4 regions of the Mesorhizobium sp. KR1-2 genome follow, and region 1 is predicted to be linked to each of the others. Evidence: predicted binding sites of a transcription regulator. Region 1 holds the regulator's gene; each other region holds the start of a gene.

The links. The regulator PhoB, encoded in region 1, activates phosphate uptake and scavenging genes when phosphate is short. The targets are predictions, from matches to a motif close to TGTCATNNANCTGTCAT.
Region 2: the regulator PhoB is predicted to act here: its motif matches at 1,071-1,087, upstream of ABLE85_RS03635 (RNA degradosome polyphosphate kinase).
Region 3: the regulator PhoB is predicted to act here: its motif matches at 1,282-1,298, upstream of ABLE85_RS14230 (bifunctional 2',3'-cyclic-nucleotide 2'-phosphodiesterase/3'-nucleotidase).
Region 4: the regulator PhoB is predicted to act here: its motif matches at 1,364-1,380, upstream of phnF (phosphonate metabolism transcriptional regulator PhnF).

The regions. Positions count from the first base shown of each region.
Region 1 covers NZ_JBDZDS010000005.1:162,254-165,722, forward strand. Annotated here, with positions in the region: gene pstA (phosphate ABC transporter permease PstA) at 1-268, shown strand, start outside; gene pstB (phosphate ABC transporter ATP-binding protein PstB) at 284-1,108, shown strand; gene phoU (phosphate signaling complex protein PhoU) at 1,156-1,863, shown strand; gene phoB (phosphate regulon transcriptional regulator PhoB) at 1,881-2,570, shown strand; gene ABLE85_RS12450 (ROK family protein) at 2,579-3,469, opposite strand, start outside.
Region 2 covers NZ_JBDZDS010000001.1:751,412-754,880, forward strand. Annotated here, with positions in the region: gene ABLE85_RS03625 (FAD-dependent monooxygenase) at 1-725, opposite strand, end outside; gene ABLE85_RS03630 (zinc-finger domain-containing protein) at 753-998, opposite strand; gene ABLE85_RS03635 (RNA degradosome polyphosphate kinase) at 1,154-3,352, shown strand.
Region 3 covers NZ_JBDZDS010000006.1:178,425-181,893, reverse strand. Annotated here, with positions in the region: gene ald (alanine dehydrogenase) at 1-532, opposite strand, end outside; gene ABLE85_RS14235 (Lrp/AsnC family transcriptional regulator) at 680-1,153, shown strand; gene ABLE85_RS14230 (bifunctional 2',3'-cyclic-nucleotide 2'-phosphodiesterase/3'-nucleotidase) at 1,391-3,370, shown strand; gene ABLE85_RS14225 (hypothetical protein) at 3,445-3,469, opposite strand, start outside.
Region 4 covers NZ_JBDZDS010000011.1:75,402-78,870, forward strand. Annotated here, with positions in the region: gene ABLE85_RS20080 (carbon-phosphorus lyase complex subunit PhnI) at 1-204, opposite strand, end outside; gene phnH (phosphonate C-P lyase system protein PhnH) at 208-813, opposite strand; gene phnG (phosphonate C-P lyase system protein PhnG) at 813-1,283, opposite strand; gene phnF (phosphonate metabolism transcriptional regulator PhnF) at 1,392-2,135, shown strand; gene hemN (oxygen-independent coproporphyrinogen III oxidase) at 2,464-3,469, opposite strand, start outside.

The sequences.
Region 1 (3,469 bases):
CACTGGCACCATCATCGGCCTGGCGCGCGCGCTGGGCGAGACGGCGCCGCTGCTGCTGATCGGCATGGTCGCCTTCGTGGCCGACTATCCGGGGACGCCGCTGGAGCCGTCGACCGCGCTGCCGGTGCAGATCTACATGTGGGCCAACGAGGCCGAGCGCGCCTTCGTGGAGCGCATGTCGGGCGCCATCATCATCCTGCTCATCTTCCTGATGGCGATGAACATCACGGCGATCGTGCTTCGACGCCGCTTCGAACGGCGCTGGTAGGTGGGGACCTGTAATATGAACATCATGACCGAAACGGCACTCGAAAGCGCGGTGAACGACAAGATGAACGGTACGCCCAACGAAACCATCAAGATGCGCGGCCGCAAGGTGAGCGTGTTCTACGGCGAGAAGCAGGCCCTGTTCGACGTCGACCTCGACGTGCGCGAGAACCAGGTGACGGCGCTGATCGGCCCCTCGGGCTGCGGCAAGTCGACCTTCCTGCGCTGCCTCAACCGCATGAACGACACCATCGACAGCGCCCGCGTGACCGGCAAGATCACCCTCGACGACGAGGACATCTACGATCCCAAGATCGACGTGGTGGAGCTGCGCGCCCGCGTCGGCATGGTGTTCCAGAAGCCGAATCCGTTCCCGAAGTCGATCTTCGAGAACGTCGCCTACGGCCCGCGCATCCATGGCCTCGCCCGCAAGAAGGGCGACCTCGACGCGATCGTCGAGACCAGCCTGAAGAAGGCCGGCCTGTTCAATGAGGTGAAGGACCGCCTGCACGAGCCGGGTACCGGCCTGTCCGGCGGCCAGCAGCAGCGCCTGTGCATCGCGCGCGCCATCGCGGTGTCGCCGGAGGTGATCCTGATGGACGAGCCGTGCTCGGCGCTCGACCCCATCGCCACCGCGCGCGTGGAGGAACTGATCGACGAGCTGCGCCAGAACTACACCATCGTCATCGTCACCCACTCCATGCAGCAGGCGGCGCGCGTGTCGCAGCGCACCGCCATGTTCCATCTCGGCCAGCTGGTCGAGGAGGGGGAGACCGACAAGATGTTCACCAACCCCGACGACAAGCGCACGCAGGACTATATTACCGGGCGCTTCGGCTGAGCCGCCGCTTGGCCGAACCCCACGCGCAGATTGCGAGGACCAGCATCATGGGCAAACACACCGTCACCTCCTTCGACGAGGATCTCGGGCACATCGACCGCCTGCTCAGGGACATGGGCGACCTTGCCGCGGCGATGGTCAGCGCCTCGATCCAGGCGTTGATAAACTCCGACAACGCGCTGGCCCAGCGCGTGATCTCCGACGATGCGGTGATGGATGCCCGCCAGCGCGAGCTGGACGACCGCGCCATCACGCTGATCGCCAAGCGCCAGCCCATGGCGCAGGACCTGCGCGCCGTGGTCGGCGCCATCCGCATGGCCGGCGATCTCGAACGTATCGGCGATCTCGCCAAGAACATCGCCAAGCGCGTCAACGCCGTGGGCGAGAGCGCCATGCCGCGCAGCCTTGCCCACTCGATCGAGACGATGTCGGCCATGGTGCTGGACCAGGTCAACGGCGTGGTCGACAAATATGTCTCGCGCGAGCCCGAGGGGCTAAAGACGCTGCGGGCCGCGGACGAGAAGATCGACGTGAAATACACCGCCGTGTTCCGCGAGCTTCTCACCTACATGATGGAAGACCCGCGCAACATCACCGCCTGCACGCATCTCCTGTTCTGCGCCAAGAATCTCGAGCGCATCGGCGACCACGTCACCAATATCGCCGAAAACGCCTATTACGTGCTGACCGGGCAGCAGCTTCCGCCAAACCGGCCGAAGCTCGACGAAACCTCGCTGGCGACGCCGGCGGTCTGAGGCAGAGCTTCCAAATGATGATTGCACCGAAAATCATGGTGGTGGAGGACGAGGAGCCGCTCGGCGTCCTGCTCCGCTACAACCTGGAATCGGAAGGCTATCAGGTCGAGGTCGTGCCACGCGGCGACGAGGCCGAGATCCGGCTGCAGGAAAACGTGCCGGACCTTCTGGTGCTGGACTGGATGCTGCCGGCGGTTTCCGGCATCGAACTGTGCCGGCGCCTGAGGATGCGGCCCGAGACCGAGCGCCTGCCCATCATCATGCTGACGGCGCGCGGCGAGGAGAGCGACCGCGTGCGCGGCCTTTCCACCGGCGCCGACGACTATCTGGTCAAGCCGTTCTCCACGCCCGAGTTCATGGCGCGGGTGAAGGCGCTGCTGCGCCGCGCCAAGCCCGAGGTCCTGTCCAGCGTGCTCAAGGTCGGCGACATCATGCTCGACCGCGAGGCGCACCGGATCTATCGCGGCAAGACCGAGATCAAGCTCGGGCCCACCGAGTTTCGCCTGCTGGAATTCATGATGCGGCATCCGGGCCGCGTCTTCTCGCGCAGCCAGCTGCTCGACAATGTCTGGGGCGAGACGATCTATATCGACGAGCGCACGGTCGACGTGCATGTCGGGCGCCTGCGCAAGGCGGTGAACCACGGCCGCATGCCGGACGTCATCCGCACCATCCGCGGCTCGGGCTACGCGATCCGCGAAGACTGAGCCGTCGTTCAGGCCGCGCCTTCGGTGCTTGCCGGCGCGGCGCCGGGCGCGAATATCTCGCGGTCGACGAAGGTGAGGGCGTTCATGGTGCAGCCCTCGCGGATCAGCGGCACTTCGTTGGGCTCGATGTCGAAGGATATCTCGCCGTTGTGCTGGCCGCCGGCGGTCTTGGCGATCGCCTCGCGCAGTGCCGGCTCGATCAGGTCGAAAGCGGTCGCGCCGATGCCGACCAGCGCGACCGGCGCCGGGTCGATCAGCGCAAACAGGCTGCCGAGGCCGAAGCCGATGGCCTCTCCGGCGACGCGGAAGGCCTCGCGCTCGGGACCGTCGGCCGCGCGCGCCCGGTCGGCCAGAGCCCGTATCTCCTCGTCCGAAATGTCGGCCAGGGGGGCCTCGTCCTCGCTCCAGCGTCCGGCGTTGCGCCAGATCGCGTAGTTGCCGGCATAGGCCTCCACGCAGCCGCGCCGGCCGCAGCGGCACAGTGCCCCGTCGGGCCGGTGGATCATGTGGCCGAACTCGCCGCCCGACGACTGCGTGCCGGTGAACGGCTCGCCCCTCAGCATCATGCCCATGCCGATGCCGTGCGAGAGCAGGATGGCGATGAAGTCGTTGCGGTAGCGCTCGGGCCGGCGCCAGCGCAGCGCCACCGCGATCATGTTGCAGTCGTTGTCCACCGTGACGGGAATGCCGGTGGCGGCTTCGAGCCGGTCGCCGAATTCGAGATGCGCGTGCGGGGTGATCGGCGACCACAGCATAATGCGCGAGACGGAATCGGTGATGCCCTGCACGGCCATGCCGATGCGCAGCACGCGCCGGCCGGCGGCGCGGCGCGCCTCGATCTGCCGGCACACCATGGCCACGCAGTCGCCGAGGAGCGCTTCGCGCGACATGGTCAGCGT
Region 2 (3,469 bases), on a different contig from region 1:
CGCGTGAAGGCGACCAGATTGAACGCCGCGCCGCCACGCACCGGATAGGCGATGAGGTGGAAGCCGGGATGCAGGAAGGCGTTGACGGCATCCCTTGCGCCGATCCCCGCAAATGCCTGGCCTATGTCGCTGTCAGCGTCGATGACCGTGCGCCAGGCCAGTTCGCCGGCGAAGCGGCTTCCGTCTGCGATGCCGAGCAGGCCGCGAACTGCCGACCAGACGCCGTCAGCGCCGACCAGAAGCAGGCCGGTCGTCTGGTCGATACCACCGGCGCGATCGAGCGTGACGGCGACGCCGGGGGGGCGGGGCGTCAGCCCGGCCACGGTCGCGCCGGTCACCAGCCGAATGGCCGGCTGCAGGGCCACCGCTTCAAGAAGCGCGCCTTGAAGATCGGCTCGATGGGCGACGAGATAGGGCGCATGCCAGCGCTGCTCGGCGCTGTCGCCCAAGGGTACGCGCGCCAGCTCCGACAGCGTCCTGGCATCCCGGAGGATCACGCCGCGTGGCCGCACGGCCTTCGGCAAGAGCAACTCCAGAACACCGAGCCGGTCGAGGATGCGGGTGGCGTTGGGGGAAAGTTGCAGGCCTGCGCCGACCTCGACGAGGCTTTCGGAACGCTCGAAGACATCAACCGAAAAACCGCGCCGGGCAAAGGCGAGGGCCGCAGTCAGGCCGGCAATGCCGGCGCCTGCGACGATGATCTGCCTGGACCGCGATATGCCCATCGGATCGGCCGCCGGCGGGGAAACCGCTCAGGCAGCCTGGGTCTGATAGAGGCAGTTTTCCGGGCGCGTCTCGTTGGGCTTCAGCGAGCCGTTGAAGCGGTAGAGCGTCGAGCAGTACGGGCAGACCTTTTCGGAATCGGCGCCCATGTCGAGGAACACGTGCGGATGATCGAAGGGGGGCGTGGCGCCCACGCACATGAATTCCTTAACGCCGATCTCGATGACGGCGTAACCCGCGTCATTCTGGAAATGGGGAATGGAACCGCCGGCCATGGCTTTCTCCTGTCACTTTGCGCCTGCTCATAGCAGGGGTTTGGTGCTTCGCCAATCGCTTTGCAAGCGGTGTGAAATCAAACTGTCGCAAAACGCTGTCAGGAGGTAAGCTGTGCCGAACAAGCGGCAAAGCGTCGCAAAGGATAAAGAGGGACATGAACGAACTCAGGCCGGTCCAGACCGAATTCACGACAGTAAGCACTGCTGACGGAGACGTTTCCTCCGGCAATCCGGACCGTTTCGTAAACCGCGAGTTTTCCTGGCTTCAGTTCAACCGTCGCGTCCTGGAGGAATCGCAGAACCAGCACCACCCGCTGCTGGAGCGCGTGCGCTTCCTGTCGATCTCTGCCGCCAATCTCGATGAGTTCTTCATGGTGCGGGTGGCTGGCCTCGCCGGTCAGGTTCGCCAGGGAATCGCCATCAAGAGCCCGGACGGGCGCACGCCCGAGCAGCAGCTCGAGCGGATTCTGGTCGAGGTCGAGCGGCTGCAGGAGGACCAGCAAAAGAGCCTTTCCGAACTGGTGGCTCTCCTGAAGAAGGAGGGTATCGAGAGTGTCTCGAGCGACGCTCTGAGCAAGGAGGAAGGGGCCTGGCTCGAAGGCCATTTCATGGAGCAGATATTCCCGGTTCTGACCCCTCTGTCCATCGACCCGGCGCATCCGTTCCCGTTCATTCCGAATCTTGGCTTTTCCATCGCCCTGCAACTGCGCCAGCGCAAGAACGGCGAAGAGATGACGGCGCTGCTCCGTCTGCCGGTGGCGCTGAAGCGCTACATCAGGCTTCCCGACCGCAAGGGCTCTGTGCGCTTCATTCCGCTTGAGGAAGCGGTCAATATCTTTATCGGGAAGCTCTTCCCCGGCTATGAGGTCAAGGGTTCGGGCACGTTCCGCATCATTCGCGACAGTGATATCGAGGTCGAGGAAGAAGCCGAAGATCTTGTGCGACTGTTCGAGACCGCGTTGAAGCGCCGCAGGCGCGGGCAGGTTATCCGCATCGAGTTCGACAGCCAGATGCCGGACGAGCTGCGCGAATTCGTCGCCACCGAGCTTGGCGTATCGCCCGCGCGCATCAGCGTGCTGACGGGGCCTTTGGCGCTCAATCAGATATCCGAGATCGTGTCGCTGCCGCGCGACGACCTGAAGTTCCCGCCTTTCAATCCGCGCTTCCCGGAGCGCGTGCGCGATCACGGCGGCGACTGCTTCGCGGCGATCCGGGAGAAGGACTTCATCGTCCACCACCCTTATGAATCCTTCGACGTGGTGGTGCAGTTCCTGCGCCAGGCGGCCGCCGATCCGGAGGTGGTTGCGATCAAGCAGACGCTGTATCGCACCTCCAATGACAGCCCCATCGTGCGAGCGCTGGTGGATGCGGCCGAGGCCGGCAAGTCGGTCACCGCGCTGGTCGAGCTCAAGGCCCGCTTCGACGAGGAAGCCAATATCCGCTGGGCGCGCGACCTTGAACGCGCCGGCGTGCAGGTTGTGTTCGGCTTCATCGAGCTGAAGACGCATGCGAAGATGTCGCTTGTGGTGCGCCGCGAGGATGGGAAGCTGCGCAACTATGTGCATCTGGGCACCGGCAACTATCATCCGGTGACGGCGCGCATCTATACCGACCTGTCCTTCTTCACCACCGATCCGCACATCGCGCGCGACGTCGCCCAGCTGTTCAATTTCATTACGGGCTATGCCGAGCCGACCGACGAAATGGTGCTGGCCATGTCGCCGCTGACTCTGAGGAGCCGCATCCTCTGGCACATTTCCGAGGAGGTCGAGCATGCTTGCGCGGGGCGTCCGGCGCAGATCTGGATGAAGATGAACTCGCTGGTCGACCCGATCATCATCGACGCGCTTTACGATGCCAGCCGGGCCGGCGTGGAGATCGACCTGGTCGTGCGCGGCATCTGCTGCCTTCGGCCGCAAGTGCCTGGCCTTTCAGAGAACATCCGCGTCAAATCGATCATCGGCCGCTTCCTGGAGCACAGCCGTATCTATTGCTTCGGCAATGGTCATGGCCTGCCTTCCGACGACGCCGTCGTCTATATCGGCTCGGCCGATCTGATGCCGCGCAACCTTGACCGGCGCGTCGAAACCATGGTCCCGATCACCAATCCGACCGTGCACGAGCAGGTGCTCGGCCAGATCATGCTGGGAAATATCATGGACAACCAGCAAAGTTTCGAAGTATTGGCAGATGGAACCTCGCGGCGTGTCGTGCTGGACGAGGGCGAAGAACCGTTCAACGCTCAGGAATATTTCATGACAAATCCTAGCCTGTCCGGACGGGGCGACGCATTGAAGTCGCATGCGCCCAAGCGCATCGCACAGTTCAAGCGCCGCAAGAAGTTGAACGCGTAAGGTAGGACGCGCACCTGTCGATTTGGTCGAAATGGCGCCTGAAACAGCCTGCAAAGTGTTCTTTGCGCGATTTTTGCGCTTGGGGCACTCCGATCTCGCGGAGGGCCTGAAGATGGC
Region 3 (3,469 bases), on a different contig from region 1:
CGCCGCCGCCGATGATCGCGACCTTGCCAGGCTGCACCCCGGGCACGCCGCCCAGGAGCACGCCACGGCCGCCATTGACCTTCTGCAGCGCCGTTGCGCCGGCCTGTATCGCCAGGCGGCCGGCAACCTCGGACATGGGCGCAAGCAGTGGCAAGCCGCCGCGATCGTCTGTGACTGTCTCGTAGGCGATTGCCGTGACGCCGGACGCCAGCAGGCCCTTGGCCTGTTCGGGGTCGGGCGCGAGGTGAAGATAGGTGTAGAGGATCTGGCCCTCGTGCAACTGCACCCATTCGTTGGGCTGCGGTTCCTTCACCTTCACGATCATGTCCGATCGGGCAAAGACCTCTTCGGCTGTCCTGGCGATGGTCGCGCCGGCGGCGCGGTAGGCGTTGTCGTCTGCGCCGATGCCGGCCCCGGCGCCGGTTTCGACAAGAACGTCATGGCCGTGGGCGGCGTATTCGCGGACCGCGCCGGGTGTCAGTCCGACGCGGAATTCGTTGTTCTTGATTTCCTTGGGGCATCCAACGCGCATGTGGGTCCTCCGTTTATTCCCTTGACGCATGGTAAAGTGATGAAATCACAGATTCGGTCACGCATCCTTGCGAATTTGGTTGCCTGATGGCCGCAAGATCGATACTTTTTGCGTAAAATAAATAGTTATTCGAAGGAACAGCGAAAAGTGTCACTGGATAGGATCGATATCGCCATATTGGACGCCCTGCAGCGGGACGGGCGCATTCCCAATGCGGCTTTGGCGGAGAAGGTCGGGCTGTCGCAGTCGGCCTGTTCGCGCCGGCTCGATAACCTTGAAAAGAGCGGCGTCATCCGTGGTTATCACGCGCGGCTGTCCAATGCCGCGCTCGGGCATCAGATGACGGCGATCGTACATATTTCGCTGTCGGGGCAGTTCGAGAAGACGCTTTCCGATTTCGAAGCGGCCGTGAAGCGCTGCCCCAATATCCTCTCCTGCCATCTCATGTCGGGCGAATACGACTACATTCTGCGCATCGCTGCCAAGGATCTCGCCGATTATGAGCGCATCCACAAGGAATGGCTGTCGGCGATGCCGCATGTGACGAAGATCAACTCGTCCTTCGCCCTGCGCGAGATCATCGACCGCACCGCCCTGGGCATGAAGCCGGAACTCGCCTGAGAGTTTTTGCCCCTTCCTTGCCGCCCCGCCGATTTGGCGGGGCTTTTTGTTTGTGGGGCTTGCTTGCCGGTTCCTTTTCCGCCTCGGCGGACGCGCCCCGATCGCCCTTTCGAGGGTCCGGGGGCACCCGTCATTCCCTTGTCATCCTCGCCTGCTGGACTCGCCAAAAATTCGGCGCGAAACTCTCCGGGTTTCGACGTCGATTTTTTTGAGCCTTATTCACAGGAGAGAAAACTCATGTCGCAGGTGCTTCCCCCTATCACCCGCCGGTCGTTTCTAGCAGGCTCCGCTGCTGTCGGTGCCCTGGTGATGCTTCATCCCTTCTCGGCGCGCGCACAGGCCAATCAGGCGCATCTCAGGATCATGGAGACCACCGACATCCATGTGAACGTGCTGCCCTACGACTACTACGCCGACAAGCCCAACGACACGATGGGCCTTTCCCGGACCGCCTCGATCATCGATGCCGTGCGCAAGGAAGCCACCAACAGCATGCTGATCGACAACGGCGACCTTTTGCAGGGCAGCCCCATGGGCGACTACATCGCCTATGAGAAGGGCCTGAAGGAGGGTGACGTTCACCCGATCATGAAGGGCATGAACCTGCTCGGCTACGAGTGCTCGACGCTCGGCAACCACGAGTTCAACTACGGCCTGTCCTTCCTCGACAAGGTGCTGGCCGGCGCGAACTTCCCCTTTGTCTGCGCCAACCTAATCCGTGGCACCGAACTCGCCTCCAATCCGCGCGACGACAAGCTCTATCTCAAGCCCTATGTGATCCTCGACAGGAAGCTCAAGGACGGCGCCGGCGAAGAACACCCGATCCGCATCGGCGTCATCGGCTTCGTCCCGCCGCAGGTCATGATCTGGGACGCCAAGAACCTGACCGGCAATGTCATCGCGCGCGACATAGTGCAGGCGGCCAAGGCCTGGGTGCCGCAGATCAAGGAGGAGGGCGCCGATGTCGTGATCGCGCTGTCTCACTCCGGCATCGATGCCAAGCAGAGCGACATGATGGAGAACGCGTCGCTGTTCCTGGCCGGCGTGGACGGTATCGACGCCGTCTTCACCGGCCACCAGCATCTGGTTTTCCCCGGCAAGAAGGATTTCCAGGGGCTTGAGGCCGTCGACACGGAAAAGGGCACCCTCATGGGCAAGCCCGCCGTCATGGGCGGCTTCTGGGGCTCGCATATGGGCCTGATCGACCTCCTTCTGGAGCGCGACGGCAACAAGTGGCGCGTGGCGTCGGCCACTTCCGAGGCGCGGCCGATCTATGAGCGCGTCGACAACAAGAACAAGGCGCTCGTCGAGGACGATAGCCGCCTCGTCGATGCGCTCAAGGAAGATCATGAGGCGACGCTTGCCTATGTGCGCCGCCCGGTCGGCAAGACGTCCGCGCCGCTCTATTCCTACTTCGCGCTGGTCGCCGACGATCCGTCGGTGCAGATCGTGAGCCAGGCGCAGACTTGGTACATCAAGGACTTGCTGAAGGATTCGAAGTGGAAGGACCTTCCTGTGCTCTCGGCAGCTGCGCCCTTCAAGGCCGGCGGCCGCGGCGGCGCCGACTACTATACGGACGTGCCGGCCGGCGACATCGCCATCAAGAACGTCGCGGACCTCTATCTCTACCCGAACACGGTGCGGGCGGTTGAGGTCACTGGCGCGCAGGTCGAGGAATGGCTGGAAATGTCGGCTGGCATCTTCAACAAGATCGAGCCGGGTAAGGCCGACCAGGTGCTCATCAACAAGGACTTCCCGTCCTACAATTACGATGTCATCGACGGCGTGACCTACAAGATCGACCTGTCCGAAGCGCCGAAATACGATGCCAAGGGCGGGGTTGCCAATGCCTCGTCCAACCGCATCAAGGATCTCATGTTCGATGGGAAACCCATTGATGCGGAAGCGAAATTCGTCGTTGCCACGAACAATTACCGTGCCGGCGGCGGCGGTAATTTCCCGGAGATCAACGCTTCCAAGATCATTTTCGAAGCTCCCGACACGAACCGCGACGTCATCGTCCGCTACATCGTCGACCAGAAGACCATCAATCCGTCGGCCGACGGAAACTGGTCGTTCGCGCCGATGCCGGGCACGACCGTCATGTTCGAAACTGGTCCCAAGGCCAAGGAGTTCCTGGGGCAGGTGAAGGGCGTGAAGATCGAGGCGGCAGGCGACGGCGCCGACGGCTTCGCGAAGTATCGCATCACGCTTTGAAGCAAACTGGTTTTGGATAAAGCTGGGGCGGCAGATCACTCTGCCGCCCCATTTTTGGCCGTGCATATCGACGGCTAGCGTGAGATGACCGCATCCTGC
Region 4 (3,469 bases), on a different contig from region 1:
GCGCGACTGGGCAATGGCGAGCGCGGCCAGCTCACGATCATAGAGCGACCCTTCAGCCATGACGCGATCGACACCGAGCGCGAGCTGTTCCACGATCTGGTCGATGCGCAGCGCCGGCACCAAACGGTCGCCGCGGCGACGGTCGGCAAGCAGCTTGTGCGCGTTGGAAATGGCGGCATCGCCGCCTTTGACGGCCACATACATGGGTCAGGCCTCCGTGGTCTTGATGCGCGTGGTGCGCGGCAGGCAGGCCACCCCTTCGGGTGCGGCCAGTATGACGTCGACGCCACGCGGGAAGCGGGCGCGGTTCTGCTTCCACTGCTCGACAAAGTGGCGCGGCAGGGAAACGGGCGCGAAAGCGAGCAACGTTTCGATGCCGGGGCCTTCGAGGTGAAGCGTCTCGCCACCCGAAAGGCTGGGCACCTGGAGGATGAGCGTGGTGGAGCGGTCGGGATATTCCTGCGACCCTTGCGCGAAATTCTCGAGCGCGATGAGCTCAGCCGGGCCCGAGACGATGGCGAAATGCGCGTCGGCCGGAGCGTGGGCCAGCGGCGCGCCGGTGTGGAAGCCGAGCCAGTGCCTGGCAGCGGGCGATGCCTGCAGGGCCGGATCGAGCCAGAGCGGCGTGTCGGCGTCGCAAAGCGACAGCGCAACGGCAGCCGCGACCGGCGAAAGCGGCGCGGGCGGAGCGGTGAGCTCGCCGCAGGGCTGGATGGTGCCGGGGCGCGCCATAGCGTCCATGACGGCGCGGAACATCGTCTGCGCGTCGAAGACCGGATTGGCGAAGCCGCCGTCTATTGCCTCAATTTGCATCAATCCTCTCCGCGTACCATGGTGAAGAAGTCGACCTTGGTCGCCGCCGCCTCGGCGTGGCGACGTTCATCGGCTTCGGCTTGAGCCGCCTGCAGCGGCGCGATGATCTTGGTTTCGATGTCGTTGCGGCGCGACGTGTCCTGCCAGAGCGCATCGGCTATGGCCGAAAGCAGCGCCTTTTCCTTGTCGCGGCCGAGCGCATAGGCATGGCCCACGGCGCCGCCCTCCACCCGCACCGTGGCGCGGGTGACGGTCGCCTCGCCGAAGTTGAACGGCGCACCGCCGCCGCCGATCCGCCCGCGCACCGTGACGAGCCCGGTTTCTGGTCCGCGCAGCCGCTGCGCATCGCGCGGCAGGCCGGATGCGTCCCACAGCGCCTTCAGCGTTTCGCCCGGCGCGTCGGCAAGCGCGGCCATCGCCGCCTTGCGCGCCAGCGCCTCTTCCTTTTCGTGCCGCCTATCGGTCTTCATGGCCGCTCCATTGACTTCCGTAGATTTGTCTATTGCTCTATACAACAGAACAAATTATACTCCCTTTCTAATTGCTGTCCATGACGGCTGGATGACGGAGCGGGCAAAATGGAGCACACCGGCGAAGACCAGATGGAACGCCGCAGCGGCGTGGCGCTGTGGCGGCAGGTGGCCGACCGCATCCGGCTGGGCATCAGCAACGGAACGCTGGGAGAAGGCGGCAGGCTGCCGCCGGAAATCACGCTGTCGCAGCAATTCGGCGTGAACCGCCACACGGTGCGGGCGGCGATCTCGGCGCTGGTGCAGGAAGGTGTGCTGCGTGCCGAGCAGGGGCGCGGCACGTTTGTCGAAAGTCGCAAGCGGCTGGCCTATCCGATCAGCGCGCGCACCCGCTTTTCCACCGGGCTGAAGGACCAGACCCGGGCGCGCAAGGTGATCTCGCTTGCCCACGCGATCGAGCCGGCGGCGGGGCGCGTCGCCGAGGCCTTGCAACTGGAGCCGGGCGCGCCGGTGCTGCGGCTAGAGACGGTGAGCGAGGCCGACGGCCGGCGCGTCTCACGCGGCACGAGCTGGTTCGACGCCACCCGTTTTCCGGGCTTCGCCGAGATATTTGCCGAGACCGGTTCGGTGACGGCGAGCTTCGCCCGCTTCGGCGTGGACGATTATGTTCGCCGCTCGACGCTGGTATCGGCGCGGCATGCGGATGCCGACGACCTCGACACCCTGAAACTGTCGCCCGGCGCCATCGTGCTGGTGGCAGTGGCTATCAATGACGATCTCGGCGGTCGGCCGATCCAGTTCGCCGAGACGCATTTTGCCGCCGATCTGGTGGAGCTGACGATCGAGACGTAGGGATGGTCCTGGCCCGCAGTTATCCGAGCCGCGACGAATTGCGAGGTCTCGGCTCAAATCTCCGCAGGTCACGCAAGGCATTAGTCGCACGACGGTCGAGGCCTGGATCCCCGGAGCCTCCGCACTTCGCTGCGCTCGTGCTTCGGCCCGAGGATGACGGATTGCTTTTTTGCTCCGCGCCAATCTCCGACGCTGGCGATTGGCACTGCCCTCTCCACCGTCATCCTCGGGCCCCGAGCGCGAGCGTAGCGAGCGGCCGAGGGGTTCCGGGGACCCATGCCTCGATGGTGACGAAGGCCGCTCCCAATCAGAAGAGCTCGCAGCCGCCTCACACCGCCACCGAATGCCGGGCGCCGTTGTTGCCGAGATAGGCGTCGAAGGCCGAGACCACCGCGCGCACCACCGGCCGGCCGCGGTCGGTGACGACAAAGCGGTCGCCGTCGCGCGCGATCAGGCCGTCCTCGTCCTGCGCCACCAGCCGGTCGGCAAGCTCGATCACCGGTGCTCCACTGGCGCCGAAGCTGCGGGCGAATTCCGACCGCGAGAAGAAGAAGTCGCACATCAGCCGCTCGATCACCCAGGCGCGCATGCGGTCTTCCACCGACAGCGCAAAGCCCTTCGCCACGGCAAGCCCGCATTCGGACACCAGCCGCTCGTACTCGCCGGTGGCCGTGTTGTTCTGGACATAGCCTTGGCTCAGCTTGCCGATGGCCGAGGCGCCGAAGCCGATAAGCGTGTCGAGGTCGTCGACCGTATAGCCCTGGAAATTGCGCCGTAGCCGGCCCTCGCGATGCGCCACCGCCATGGAGTCGGCCGGCTTGGCGAAGTGGTCGATGCCAATCGCCTGATAGCCGTGGCCCGCGATGATTTCGGCGGCGCGGCTGGACTGCTCGAAACGCTCCATCACGCCCGGCAGTGCTGCCTCGTCGATCATGGTCTGGTGCTTGCGCATCCACGGCACATGGGCATAGCCGAACAGCGCGATGCGGTCCGGTTGGAGGGAAAGCGCCTGCTCCACCGTTGCCGCGACGCTGTCTGCCGTCTGATGCGGCAGGCCGTAGAGCAGGTCGAGATTGACCGACTGCGCGCCGCGTGCGCGAGCGGCATCCACCACCGCCGTGGTCTGCGCAAAACTCTGCTCGCGGTTGATCGCGGACTGCACCTTTGGGTCGAAATCCTGCACCCCGAGGCTGACGCGGGTCATGCCGATTTCGGCAAGCGCGTCGAAGCGCGCCTCGTCCATGTCGTTGGGGTCGATCTCGACGCTGATCTCGGCATTTTCACGGAAGGCGAAGCCCGAGCGTAGCACGCCGTTCAGCGCGCGCATGTCGTCC